Regions from separate parts of the Romboutsia sp. 1001285H_161024_C4 genome, predicted to be linked through region 1. Evidence: riboswitches for the same ligand, from Rfam matches in the RefSeq annotation. Region 1 holds a riboswitch; the other holds the start of a gene.
What was found. A riboswitch is a leader RNA that binds a small molecule or an ion and turns the genes downstream of it on or off. The one in region 1 is predicted to bind lysine.
Positions count from the first base shown of each region.

Region 2: linked by a shared signal. The riboswitch ahead of I1959_RS08445 (amino acid permease) and the one ahead of nhaC (Na+/H+ antiporter NhaC) in region 1 are both predicted to bind lysine.

Region 1 covers NZ_JADNAJ010000002.1:499,796-507,574, reverse strand. The annotation lists gene I1959_RS05985 (UbiD family decarboxylase) at 94-1,485, opposite strand; gene I1959_RS05980 (protein phosphatase 2C domain-containing protein) at 1,670-2,428, opposite strand; gene I1959_RS05975 (hypothetical protein) at 2,710-3,021, opposite strand; gene I1959_RS05970 (peroxiredoxin) at 3,212-4,975, shown strand; gene I1959_RS05965 (ribonuclease H family protein) at 5,009-5,617, opposite strand; lysine riboswitch at 5,827-5,999, shown strand; gene nhaC (Na+/H+ antiporter NhaC) at 6,125-7,561, shown strand; gene I1959_RS05955 (calcium/sodium antiporter) at 7,591-7,779, opposite strand, start outside.
Region 2 covers NZ_JADNAJ010000004.1:49,383-57,161, reverse strand. The annotation lists partial or broken gene I1959_RS15490 (DUF4269 domain-containing protein) at 1-157, shown strand, start outside; gene I1959_RS08465 (methylated-DNA--[protein]-cysteine S-methyltransferase) at 295-759, shown strand; gene I1959_RS08460 (DNA alkylation repair protein) at 796-1,191, shown strand; gene I1959_RS08455 (nitroreductase family protein) at 1,490-2,311, opposite strand; gene I1959_RS08450 (LysR family transcriptional regulator) at 2,533-3,441, shown strand; gene I1959_RS08445 (amino acid permease) at 3,486-4,952, opposite strand; lysine riboswitch at 5,229-5,399, opposite strand; gene I1959_RS08440 (cell wall-binding repeat-containing protein) at 5,590-7,779, shown strand, end outside.

The sequences.
Region 1 (7,779 bases):
CATTTTTCTCACATATTATTACTTAGCTATAAGGTTTATATATCCTCTTTTATATTTCAATATTTTAAAAAAAGTGTGTTAAAAAACACACTTTTAATATTCTTTAATCTCTTTTTGAGAAATTATATAAACTTTTTCACTATACATATTTATCATAAAAGCTTCTTTAGGTCTAAAGAATCCTTTATTTACAATTTCATAGTAATATAAGCCTTCATTTCCCTTTAATATATTTTCTAATCCTTTTTCATCTTCTACATATCTGTCAGCTTTATTTTTAGATACTTCATATATTTCTTTGTACTTTTCGTCATTTTTTTCTAATTTATTTTGAAGTATAAATTTAGCTTTTTCTTCACTTATTGCAAATTGTACTTTTCCTGAATTATCATATCTAAAATACCCATTACAGTAAGTGTTTTTGTAATCTTTATTACTATCCTTATATGAATATATTTCCTTTGTCTTCGCATTTACTAGTATTTCATCGGTTAACATTCCATACTCTAACACTTCAACACAATAATATTTTTCACCATCTATCATTTGGTAGTAAGAATTTATAGATAGGCTATTTTTAGATATGTTTCCTTTTTTAGATATTAAATTAATAATATCATCTGCTGATAATGTGTATATTGATAATTTTTCCTTATACTTTTTCTCTAAATTTAGTATATTTTCATCATCTGGATAATATTTTTTTACATACTCTATGTATCTTAATGCACTTTCATAGTCTCCATCTTTGTTACTTTCATCAGCCTTTTCTATATAATCATCATACATAAGGTCTATACATTCATCTTTTTCTTTTTGTGCTTTTTTATAATATTTATCATCTTTGTCTAGTACTTTATCATAATCTTGTATTGCTTCATAATACATGTGGTTTTCTTTGTTTTCATTTGCTTTTTCATACACCAATCTAGATTCATGTATTTGTTCTATATTACTTTTATATCCATCTAATTCATTTGAAATTCCATTTAGAGTAGATGCCATACTTATATAAGATAAAGCTGTATCATAATCTGTATTTTCTTCCTTATACATATCAGATACTCTTTGAGATTGTTCTATTATACGACCTACATCTACCTCAATATTTTCTATTGCATTTATGGTATTTATCATACCTACATATTGTTCCTTTGTAATTTCTTTATTTACGTATTTATCTCCACTTTCAAGAAGTAATTTATTTATCTTTTTAGATAATGTTTTATCAATTCTTTTCATTTTAGAATCAGAAAATTTCTTTTCGTAGTTAGAGTAATTGTCAATAGCTATATTGTATCTACGATTTTCTATATTTTCCAATAATGTATCAACCTCTTTTTGTACGCTTAATTCATCACTACTTATGAAAAATACTATAACTAATACTATTACACCTAATACTGATAATGAAATTGTGATTATATTTTTTTTATATATATCTATAAAATCTACACATTTATAAAATAATTCTTTAAAATTCATTATCGTTTCCTTTCCTATTTAGTTTTTATGTAAATATCATTATTTATTATATCATATATGTATATCTTTAACCATATTTTATATTATTAGTAAATATATGTATTTTAATTGTTTATAAATAAAAATAAGTCAATATAATGTCTATAAAACTTTTTAAATACATAATATTGACTTATTTTTTTATTTATATTAAAAATACAATGCTTATATCATCCTGACTTTTTTGCTTGCTTAACTTACTTAGTCGCTGTTTGTAAGTTCTTTTTAGAACTTCCCTAGAAAATACACTCTTATTGTACATATATATTGTATCATTAAGGCTTTTGTACAATTCATTTTTATTGTCAAAAGACTGCTCATATCCATCTGTAAATATAATAATATTTTCTTTGTATTTATTTATTTCATCATCTATATAATACATAATATTTTTATATGAATCTATTCTTCCTAAAGAATCAACTGTATCACTTTTTCTAGTTTCTAATACTTCTTTAAACTCAGTATCATCTTTTATTATAATATTTCCATCTCCTATTTTTAAATATAGCCTAAATCTATTAGTTACCAACACTGCTATTAATGTTGTAGAATATTTTATATATTCTGTTTTAAAAACTAATGGATGAAATCTTTCAAAATCTAACTTAACTAAATCCATCCATTTTGATTGAATTTCCATTTGTATTTTTTTTTCTTCTAGCATATTAACTAAATCTTTTGTATCTAAATCTGCCAAATCTTTAAGCATGCCTACTGCAATATTACAAGCTATTTTAGCTCCTCTATCACTATATTTGAAAAAATCATTACTATGGCCATCAGACACAGCAAAAACTATTCCTTTATCAAAAAAATCGAAATCTAAATAATCTTGAGATTTCGATTTTTTTAATATATTTTTATAACCAGTTACCATTTCTGAAAATATATTGTATTCCATAAGCAACCTCTCCTATAATTGTTCTTAATTATCTTTTATTATAGGTTTTATATATTTATAACTAAAATTTTATTTTCTTAAGTAAAATTTTAACTTTATTTAAGTGACTTTATCTATTACCGAAAAGTTCTTTTTTGCTACCGTGTAAAGTAGTATCATTACTTTTTAACCTATTACTATAAGTTCAATAATTATGCATAATTTATAAATAGATATAATAATTAATAAGCAAAAAAGACACCATAGTTTATTTTATTGTGCCTTTTTAAATCATTTTAATATTAAGATATTTTTCTTTTTGCTTTAACAACTTCTTTTGTATTTCCTCTTTTAATATTTTTACTCTTGCTAACTTTAGTCTTTTGTATATGTTTTTTATTTTTAAATATTCTATTGTAGTCTACAACTACTAACATAACTGTTAAACATAAAGTTAATCCTGTAAATAACATAAAGTAATATTCTAACCCTATAAACACTCCCATAATAGCATTTAACAGTATAAGTCCAAATGTTATAACAAAAGATATAATAGATGATAGAACTAAAACCTTAAATATACTTTCTATCTTTCTTAGGATAGATTTCAACATTCTCACCCCGTATAATAACAAATCTTTACATTTATCTATCTTTAAATATATCAAATATGCACATAAATAGCAATTCTTATTAGTTATTTTTCTAAAAGTATTTACAATTATATTTTCTTCGTAACAATATCACCCCTTAATTAATAAAATATAATTAGGTTATAATTTTATTAATTAAGGGGTGATATATATGCCATGCCTTCCAAGTTTAGGATCGAAAGCTCCTGATTTTAAGGCTAACACAACATTTGGGCCTATAAAATTATCTGATTATAATGGTAAATGGGTAGTTTTATTTTCTCATCCTGGAGATTTTACTCCAGTATGCACTACAGAATTTCTATGCTTTGCTAAATACCATAATGAATTTAAAAAAAGAAACACAGAATTAATAGGCCTAAGTGTTGACAGTAATGCGTCTCATCTAGCTTGGATGTATAATATATTTACTATGACAGGTATTGATATTCCTTTTCCAGTTATAGATGATAATGATAAATATGTAGCTAAGCTATACGGTATGATTTCAGAACAAATGAGTAATACTTCTACAGTACGATCTGTTTTTATAATAGATGATAAACAAATACTCAGAACTATACTTTACTATCCTCTCACAACTGGTAGAAATATTCCTGAGATTTTAAGAATTATAGAAGCACTTCAAACTAGTGATAAAGATAAAGTAGTAACTCCTGCTAACTGGTTTCCTGGTATGCCAGTCATAACACCATCTCCTAAAACTTATAAAGAGTTAAAAAATAAAATTAAAAACTGTGAGAAAGAATATGCGTATATGGACTGGTATCTTTGCTTTATGCCTGATAAGGATAGACCAACTATTAATGTAAAACATAATAAAGATGTATTTATAAAATCTAAAAATACTAAAAAGTGCCAAAGACCTGAAATAACAGACCCAGATAAACAGCCTGCTATAAGTTGTCCTGATGTTAGTCCAATAGTCATGGAGTATGTATTTGGTAATCCTGGAAACGTAGATCCTAATCTACTTGATGCTGTAATCTATGCATTCGTAGAAATTAATGAAAATGGAACATTACGAGTTCCTACCCCTAATTATTTAAATCAACTTATAAGTCTTAAAAATATTAAGCCTACTTTAAAAGTTATTGCTGCCATTGGTGGATGGGGAGTTGAAGGTTTTTCTGATGCTGCTTTAACTCCTGCATCTAGATATGCATTTGCTAGAGAAGCAAATAAGCTTATAAAGCAATATAATTTAGATGGTATTGATATTGACTGGGAATATCCTGGAAGTAGTGGTGCGGGTATAAAATCTAGACCTGAAGATAAAGAAAATTTTACACTTTTACTAACCGCTCTAAGAGATGTTATAGGAGATAATAAGTGGTTAAGTGTTGCTGGTACTGGAGATATTGGTTATATAAATAGAAGTGCTGAAATATCTAAAATAGCTCCTTTAATAAACTATTTTAATCTAATGAGTTATGATTTTACAGCTGGAGAAACAGGTGAGAATGCTAAGAAACATCATGCTAATTTATATCCTTCTAATTTATCTTTAAGAGGATATAGTGTAGATTCTATGGTACAAAATTTAATAAATGCCGGTATGCCTCGTGAAAAAATACTACTTGGGGTTCCTTTTTATGGTAGACTTGGAGCTGCAATTACAAGATCATATGATCAACTTAGAAGGGATTATATAAATAAAAATGGTCATACAGTAATGTTTGATAGAGATGCTAAAGTACCTTATCTAGTAAAAGATGGAGAGTTCTCAATGTCTTATGAGGATACCCTTTCTATTTATATAAAAGCTCTATATGTATTAGATAATTGTCTTGGTGGTATTTTTTCTTGGACATCGACATATGACCAGGCAAATATTTTGGCAAAAGCTATGTATGATGGTATAAATAGACCTTCTTTTGTTTTAGCTGAATTAGAGGATTTTGGATTAAGTTAAAAATAAAGTCTTGCAAAATACTTTGCAAGACTTTTATATTCCTATAGCTTTCTTTGCTAATTTATCAGCTTCATCGTTATATTTATTACCACTATGTGCTTTTACTTTTACAAACTCAACATTTAACTTATCTTTTATATTATCATAAAATTTCTTATATTTAGTAGTTCCTTCTTTATTAGTTTTCCATAATCCTAAGCACCATTTCTCTATTCCTTCATAATCAAAATGTAAAATCAAATTATTTATGTTATTATCTATACAATAATTCATCGCAATCTTTGCAGCTTCTATTTCACCTGCGACATTTCTCATTCCAACTAAATCTTTATCATTTCCTTTTTTGCTATAAGTTTTTATAACTTCTTCATTTTTTATTATAACTACCCCTGAACCATATTCTCTTATTGAATGTTCATAACTACCATCAACATAAGCTTTTACAAGTTCTTTTCCCTCTTGTATTTTTACACCACTTTCACCATATATATATGATTTTGCTTCCTCTATCGTAGTAAAACTTTTATACTCAGCGCCTGAAAAACCATTTATTTGTTCCTTACATTCATTCCATGTATTATATATACCATTGTTTCTTCCTTTTCTTACTGCATAAAACTTAACCTTAGCCAAATTTTTCACTTCCTTTCGTATAACTATTTATATAAAATTTATATTTTTCTAAATCATACATTTAATAATTATTCTATAGTAAAATAAGTAGTTTTTAAAGACTTATTATTTTACATATTATTGTGAAAATTTTCTTAAATTTTTTATTCCTAAATATTTCATGCTTTATTTTTTTTTAATTTATGGTATAATCTTTATTATCAAATAAATCGAATATAACTATTGGTAGAGGTCGCATTGTTAAATAGTAGTTTTGTGGAGGTAAGCACGAAGAAGCAAAATAAAAGGTAACTATGCCGAAATATATAAGGGAAGCTTTAAACTTATATATTGGGGTTATGCAAAATATGTATAACACTGTCACATTTATATGTGGAGTGCTATCTTTAGATTAAGCGTATTTTTAATTGTACGGTTGAATGCTTAAGTCTAGGATAATATCTTTACACCTAGACTTTTTTTATTATCTCTTTTCTCCTTAACGTTATATTCGGTATAAATTTTAGGAGGACTTTTATGACAAAAAAGGTTAAAAAACAAGCAACTTTATTTGATGCATTACTGTGTGTTTCTGTTTTAGTTGCAGTTTTAGTGACATGTTTAGTGTTTTTAAGAAAGTATGAAATATCTGCTCATATACCACTTATAATAGGAGCTACATTTGCAAGTGGTGTTGCAGTTTTTAGATTAGGTTTTACTTGGAAGGAATTAGAAGAAGGTATACTATCTACTATAAATACGACAATGCAATCAATACTTATACTTTTAGTAGTTGGTATGATAATAGGTACTTGGATAGCTGGTGGTATAGTTCCTGCTATGATATATTGGGGTCTTAAAATATTATCACCTGGAATATTCTTAGTGGCAACTACTTTAATCTGCGCTATAGTATCTATTTCTACTGGTTCATCTTGGACAACAGCTGGTACTGTAGGTATAGCTCTTTTAGGTATTGGTAGTGCCTTAGGTATACCTGGTAAAATAGTTGCAGGTGCTATAATATCTGGTGCTTATTTCGGGGATAAGATGTCTCCTTTATCTGATACAACAAACTTAGCTCCTGCTATGGCTGGTTCTACTTTATTTGATCATATAAAACATATGGTATATACAGCTGGTCCTGCTCTTTTAATATCACTTGTATTATACGGTATAATAGGAATGAAATATGCAGGTTCTGAAATGGATATATCTCAAATAAATCAAATTCAAAATGCTTTATTAAGTAATTACAATACATTATCTCCATTTTTACTTTTAGTTCCTTGTGCTGTTATAGCAATGGTTATATTTAAAGTCCCTACAATACCAGCACTTATAGGTGGTGTTATATTAGGTGGCGTTTGTGCAGTAGTATTTCAAGGTGCATCTATAGCTGATATACTTGTAGTTGCTAAGTCTGGTTATGTTTCATCTACTGGAATGAAGTTTGTTGATGATCTTCTTACTAGAGGTGGACTTGACAGTATGTTAGGGACAGTATCATTAATACTTTGTGCTTTAACTGTAGGTGGGGTATTAGAAAAAACTGGTATGTTACAAGTTATAGCACAGTCTATACTAAAATTTGCAAAAGGTACTTTTGGACTTATAGCTGCTACAATATTTACTTGTATCGGTACTAACTTAGCAGTTGCAGACCAATATTTAGCCATAGTTATACCAGGAAGTATGTATAAGGATGCATTTATAAGACAAGGTTTATCTCCTAAGAATCTTTCTCGTGCTTTAGAAGATAGTGCCACTATAACGTCTCCACTTATTCCTTGGAATACTTGTGGAGCATATATGTCAGCAACACTTGGAATTGGATCTTTCGTATTTTTACCATATGCATTCTTTAACTTAATTTGTCCTTTAATATCATTATTCTATGGATTAACAGGATTAACAATAGAAAAACTTTCTGATGAAGATTTAATAGAAGAATTTGAAAACGGAATAGCTTAAAATAAAAAAGAGTCTTTAAAGACTCTTTTTTATTTTCTTATTATTATAAATGTCATATATAATATATACATTATAACTAATAATATACCTTCTTTTTTATTTATACGTTGCTTAGTTCCTGCAAATATATATGTTAATATTGTTATTATTATCATAATCATCATATCAACAAACACTATACTATGAACTTGTATATTGCTTATAAATGAGGATATACC
Region 2 (7,779 bases), on a different contig from region 1:
AGGAAAAGATTTTAAAAATGAAATAATAGCTTTAAAAAAGAGGGGATTAAAAACAGAGCCAGCTTTTGCTAAACAACTAGGATTAAAAGGTAATCCATATGAAAGTTTACTAGAATTAGAAGAATACTATGATGATGATTTAAAAAATTTAAAATAATATTAATATAGAAAAATATAAAGAAGTTATTATGCTTATTTTTAGTATAGTAACTTCTTTATTATATAAATATTATATAAAGTATTGTATATTAGATTATGAAATAACATATGCAAATTAACAAATGAGGTGTTTATATGAAAAATATTTTTTATTATGAAACAAAGCTGGGAAAGATAGGAATTGCTGAAGATGGAAAAGGAATAACAGATCTTTATCTAGCGGAGAAACTATCATCAGAAGATATGAATATTGAAGAAACACCATTAATTAAAGAAACAGCAAAGCAACTTCAGGAATACTTATTAGGACAAAGAATAGAATTTGATGTACCACTTTCTCTTAACGGTACAGAATTTCAAAAGCTAGTATGGAATGAACTTAAAGATGTACCATATGGCAAAACATATAGTTATAAAGAATTAGCTCAAAAAATAGGTAAGCCAACAGCAGCTAGAGCAGTGGGAATGGCAAATAATAAAAATCCTATATTAATAATAATTCCATGCCATAGAATTATAGGTGCTGATGGAAGTTTAGTTGGTTATGCTGCGGGTTTAGAGATAAAAAAACAATTATTAGATATGGAAAATAATAATTAAATAAAAGTATATTAACATTATATGGAGAAGGGATATATGAACGAAAAAATTAGAGAAGAACTTTTGAAATTATCAGAAGAAAAGTATAGAGAATTTTCTTCAAGGCTAATACCAGGAGTTGAGAATATACTAGGTGTTAGACTTTTGTGTTTAAGAAAAATAGCGAAGAGAATAGCTAAAAAAGACTGGAGAGAATATCTAAAAAATGCTAATGATACATATTTTGAAGAGGTTATGCTACAGGGAATGGTAATAGGATATGTTAAGGATAGTAATATAGAAGAAATATTAGTATATATAAAAAACTTTATTCCTAAAATAAATAACTGGTCTGTATGTGATAGTTTTTGTAGTGGGCTTAAAATAACCAATAAAAATAAAGAAATAGTATGGGAATTTCTAAAAAAATATAACACTAGAATATTTAAATAATAATAATCTTGATGATTTTACTTACAATAAATCTCTCCAGAAAATATGTGAATCTTTAAAGATTGACAAAGAAAGGAAAGTCTTAATAAAATCAATGAAGAGATAGTAAAAATGGGCTAATTTACCTTAACATAGCCCATTTCTATTTTTTTACATACAAGGATTTTATATTAAGAACAAAACTGTTGATAAATTATGGATATAAGATATATCAACAAGTTTGAAAATGTAGAAAAATATATTTTGAGCAACGGACGTAGTCGTTGGCGACATGAGCGAAGCGAATTTTTTATTTAGATTACTTCCAAGATATTTGTGCTTCTTTTCTTGGAGTTGTTCTTTGATATTTTACATCTGGATATCCGATAACCATGCAAGTTACAATTTTTTGATTTTCGTTCAGTCCTAAGAAGTCCATAATTTTTTTATTTCCTTCAGCAGATCTTGTAAAGAATCCACTAAAGAAAGTTCCAAGGCCTAGAGCATTAGTCATAAGTTCCATATTAGAGGAAGCTAAACTAGCATCTACAGGATTATCAGAAACTACAAGTATTACAGCAGGAGCATTGAAGAATAGACTATCCCTACCAGTAGGATTTGCTTTAAATTCTTCATACATTTTTACCCACATCTGGGCATATAGCTTTAAATTCATTGTTTCAGGTGTTAAGTTAGCAAGCATATATTTACCCATATCACTTAATCTTTCTAAAGACATTTCTTTTAAAGTTTCTATGCCATCTTTAACTACAATATAAGATACATCTTGTGCATTTCTTGCTGTTTGAGTAAATCTCCCTGCTTCTATGATTTTAGAAAGTTTTTCTATTTCTACATCCTGATTTTTAAAGTGTCTTACACTTCTTCTAAACTTGATAAAGTTTAGTAAATTATCTGCATCAATAGAGAAATCCTCTTTATTATAATCTTTAACTTCATTCATGTTATAATCATCAGTTGATACTGCATTTTTAGGGCATATTGCAATACAGTGACCACATTTAAAACAGGCTACATTTTTAATATGAGCCTTTTTATCTATAAGTTCAATATCTTTAACCATGCAATCTTTAACACATAGAGAACATCCTATACAAAGATCCTTATCTACTTTCATCATAAAAAACACTCCCTTTAATTTATATAATATCTTTCAATTTTAATTTATATGTCTTAATTATTTTGGTATACTAATAAGTAAAATTCATAAGAAAATACAAATATATTTATTAAGGATAATAGTGATTATAGCACTGTTATAACCACTATGTCTAATTTAAAATATTCATAAACATATAACTTTTAGTTATAGATTTGATAAATTATAAAAAGGAGTAGAAAATGAACCTACAACAACTAGAGTATTTCAAAACAGTCGCTGAAACCGAAAATTTTACTAAAGCTTCAAAGTTATTATTAGTTACTCAACCAGCATTAAGTAAATCAATAGCAAAGTTGGAAGGAGAACTAAAAGTCCCTTTATTTGAAAAGAGTGGCAGAAATGTCAAACTAACTAGGTTTGGGAAATTATTTTTAGTTCATGCAGAGAGAGCATTGGTAGAGATTGAAAAAGGGATAAAGGAATTAGATGAAATGGTTAGTGATACTACAGGGACAGTTTCTATTTCCTCTACATCTAGAGTAGGAGCTTATTTTATGAATTTTATAATAAGCGATTTCTTAAATGATAACCCTAATGTAAAGTTTCAATTTAACCAACAGTCTGTAACTGAAATAATAGAAGATTTAAAAAAAGGAAAAATTGATATTGGTTTCTATGATAATCATACAGAACCTATTTGGGATATTAATATAGAATCTATACCAATAAAAAAGCAAGAGTATATATTAATAGTACCAAAGAATCATAAATTAGCCGGTAGAGGAGAGGTATCTTTAAAGGAATTAGAAAATGAATCTTTTATAGCATTTTGTGAAGGTAGTAAAGATAGGATTCTTTCTTGTACTGATGCTTTAGGGTATACCCCTAAAATATCAATTCAGCCAAAAGGAGCTAATATAGGAAGTGTAATAGAAGGATTAGTATCTGCTGGAGCAGGGATTTCAGTAGTTCCTGATTCACCAACTATCAATACAAATACACTATCTAAAATAAATATTAAAGAAACTATTAAGGAAAGAATAATATATATGAGTTATTTAAAAAATTCATATATACCTCCAATAGCAAAGTTATTTAGAGATTATATATTAGAATATGTTGATAGAAATTATATAACTTCATCATAAAAAATGTAACTCCTAAGTTAAAGGAGTTACATTTTTTATGTTTATTAATTTAATTCAAGGATCTTTTTTTCTATATTATCTAAATTTTTATCTTCTCCATAAGTTAAATCAACCTTGTGAAGAGGGATAAGTTTAGTCTTGTGCTTAATTTTATAACCTATATATAAACTTAAAAATAGAGGTATACCTATATAAGAAGCTATTAAACCACTCCAGTCAATGCCATCTGGTTTAATACAAGAATAACCTTGACCTATTATTATAACTATACACATTATTAATGCTAGTATAGGTCCAAAAGGATACCATTTAGCAGTAAATTTTAAATCTTTTAAATTATTACCTTGATGAGTATATGCTTTTCTAAATCTATAATGGCATATTGCTATTCCAACCCATGCTATAAATCCAGCAAGGCCAGATGCAGCAACTAACCAAACATAAACAGTACTTTCGGCAAATACACCTGTTAAGAAACAAAAAGATGCAACTATAGTAGTTAATATTAAAGCATTTACAGGAACACCTCTTTTATTAGTCTTAGCAAATAGCTTTGGAGCAAGTCCATCCTTAGCCATAGAGTGAAGCATTCTGCTTGATGCATACATACCAGAATTTCCAGCAGATAATACAGATGTTAATATTACTGCATTCATAAGAGAAGCAGCTCCAGCTATACCTGCTTTCTCAAATACCATAGTAAATGGACTTTCAGAAACACCAGCCTGTGTAAAAGGTATTATAGCACCTAAAACTATTATCGTTCCTAAATAAAATATTAATATTCTCCAAAATATGGATTTTATAGCCCTAGGAATAGTTTTTTCTGGATTTTCACTTTCTCCAGCAGCAACTCCTATAAGTTCGGTTCCCTGAAATGAAAATCCTGCAACTAGAAAAATGGCAAAGATTGATTTTATTCCACCATGGAAAGGTCCATCTTTTATAAAATAATTATGAAATCCTATTTCATCAGAACCAATTATACCAACTATCATTAATACACCTATTATTAAAAATATAATTACAGTAACAACTTTAACACCAGCAAACCAATATTCAGACTCACCGTAGGCTTTTGATGATAGGAAGTTTAATCCGACAATTATTATTAAAAATAATAAACTCCAGTAAACTCCTGGTATGTTTGGGAACCAAAATTTCATAACTAAAGAACCTGCAACCATTTCGGCAGCTATTGTTATAGCCCAGTTGTACCAGTAATTCCATCCAAGTGCAAACCCAAGTGCTGGGTCAATAAATTTAGTAGCATAGGAACTGAAAGATCCAGAGATTGGCATAAAAGTAGCCATTTCACCTAAACTTGTTATTAAAAAATAAACCATAATGCCTACTAAAACATATGCAACTAATGCACCACCAGGTCCTGCTTGATAGATAGTATCTCCCATTGCAAGAAATATACCTGTTCCAATAGAACCACCTAGTGCTATCATGTTTAGATGTCTTGCTTTTAATCCTCTTTTTAATTCTTGATTTTGTTCACTCATTTGATTATCCTCCTTATGGTGTAAATTTTCCATAAGTAAGTAACTAAGATAATAAAATTTATCTAACAATAAAAATGCGCTTAGTTTATGTCGCTAACGACTTCGACGGTTACTCAGATATATTTTTATATTATTGAGTTATTGATATACCTTATATAAGTTATCAGTAATTTTAGGTTTACATAAGGTTTTTGTATACAAAAAAAGCCATGAGACTATACCCATGACAAAAATACGTAAATTATATACAAAAAATACAACGTACCGTACGTTTTCATTGAAAATAGCTCTCCACAAAAATGTGACAGTCTTATGCATATTTTACATAAGCCCAGTAAATAGTATCAAAGCCATTAACTATTTACTTCGGCGAAATTTCCTTTTGTATTATTTCATTGAGCTTACCTCCATAATACTACTCTTAAATTTCGCGCCTCTATCTCAGTTATCTACTTGTTGTTTTAAATTATAACCAAAACAAAAAATAAGTCAATAGAAAAGATTAGATTTTGTACAAAAACAATAAATAATAAGTTTACTAACAATAATTGCAAGTGTTAAAATAGAGTTAACATAGTTAGTAAAAATATAACAAGGAGCAAAAGCATTAAATAAAGAAAATTGAGGGGGAAAGCAAGTGACATTATTAAAAAAGAGCATAGCAAGCATAACAACACTATGTTTAATAACTATAAATCTAACTAGTTTGAGTTTTGCAAGTGAGGATATGCAAAAACAAGAATTAAAAAAAGCTATAGAAAAATCGGAACCATTTGTAGTAAGTGGTAATATAAAGGAAGAGAAAAAAGAAGGTATATCACCTCAACAAATCCTAATTAATTATTTAAGCAATGTAGAAAAAACTTCTACTTTCAAAGTCAAATCAAAAGAAGATGATAAAAATGATTCTCAGGTTATAGTAAGACTTCAACAGTATATAAATAATATACCTATCTATGGTTCAGATTTAGTAGGATGCGTAGATTATGACGGAAATATAAAATCAATTTCAGGATATATAGAGCCAACATCAAAGACATTAAAAGGATTTAACTATAATCCGACTTTAACTAAAGATGATGCACTTAAGATAGCAAAGGAAAAACTTGAACTAAAAAATGAATTAAATAAAAATGAAAAAGTAGAGTTATATTTATATAAAAGTAAAGAAGAATATAAACTTGCATACAAAGTAGATGTAAATATAATAGGAAAAACAATTTATAACAAAATTGTATTTATAGATGCTAACAGTGGAGATATAATAAATCAATACGAAAACACAAACAATATAATCAAATCAGAAAAAATTAAAGCAAAAGGTGTATTTGGAGATGAAAGAGAAATACAAGTAATACATAGACAAGGTGAAGCAGGCTTTAAAGACGGGTATTATTTTATAGATTTAAGTAGAGGATCAAAACCTATAAAAACTTTAGATATAAAAGGTCAATATTTTTATCAATATTATTATCAAAATAAAATTCCTTATGGCATGGATAATGATATAAAATATTTTAGCACAAAACTAGAAAAGAGCGATGGAAAGTTTGTAGATGCAAACTACCATGTAGGAAAAACTTACGATTTTTATTTAAATAAATACAATAGAGATGGGCTAGATGGAAAGGGAAGTAAGCCAGAATTACTTGTAAATGTAAATGAGCCAGGAAATGCATTTTCCAGTCTAGTAAATGGAGTTGATATACTAGTTTTTGGAAATGAAAACTCAACAACTTATGATTCTGCAGGATCATTAGATGTAATTGGACATGAATATACTCATTCAGTAGTAAGACATACTGCTAATTTAGATTATGTATCTCAATCAGGCGCTATAAACGAAGCATATGGAGATATTTTTGGTACTTTAGTAGAACATACTTATAAATCAAGCAAAAATTGGACTATAGGAGAAGATTTTTCAAAATATGGATACTTAAGAAGCATGAAAAACCCAGATATAGATAATGTAGATAATATGGAAATCTGTAGAAGGTCTCATGTACATAATGATAGCTGTGACAATGATTACGTACATGAAAATAGTGGTATAATAAATAAATTAGCTTACCTAATATCTGAAGGTGGAACACAATATGGTATTAATGTTAAAGGTATCGGAGAAGAAAAAATGGGTAAACTTTTCTATGATGCACTTACAGAAGGCTTATATTCTCAATCAGATTTTAATCATCTAGGAGAAGTATTATTATTAAAAGCTAAAACAGCAAGTGAAAAAGAAACAGTAGAAAATGCTCTAAAAGCTGTTGGGATAATGAAGGTAAGCTCAAATAATCCTAAAGTAGTTATAAGTAAAATGGTAGGAGAAACTAGATATGAAACATCTATAATGATAAGTCAAAAAGGTTGGGATACTTCTGATAATGTAGTATTAGTAAATTCAAGTTCTATAGCAGATGCTCTTTCAGCCACACCATTTGCAAAATCTATAAATGCTCCAATACTTCTAACACCAAATGACAGCTTATATTATAATATTGAACAAGAGATAAAGAGACTAAAAGCTAAAAATATATATATTATTGGAGGTACAAGTTCAGTATCGAATAATATAGTAAATGAGCTTGAATATGATGGATTTAAGGTAAATAGAATAAGTGGAATAGATAGATATGACACATCATTAGAAATAGCTAAAAGATTAGGTAACATATCAAATATAGCTGTTGTAAATGGAGTTAAAGGATTAGCAGATGCAGTTAGTATAGCACCTGTCGCAGCCAATAAGAATATGCCGATAATACTAACATCACAAAATGAAAATTTTGATAAAATTAATAAGTTTATTAAACAAAACAATATA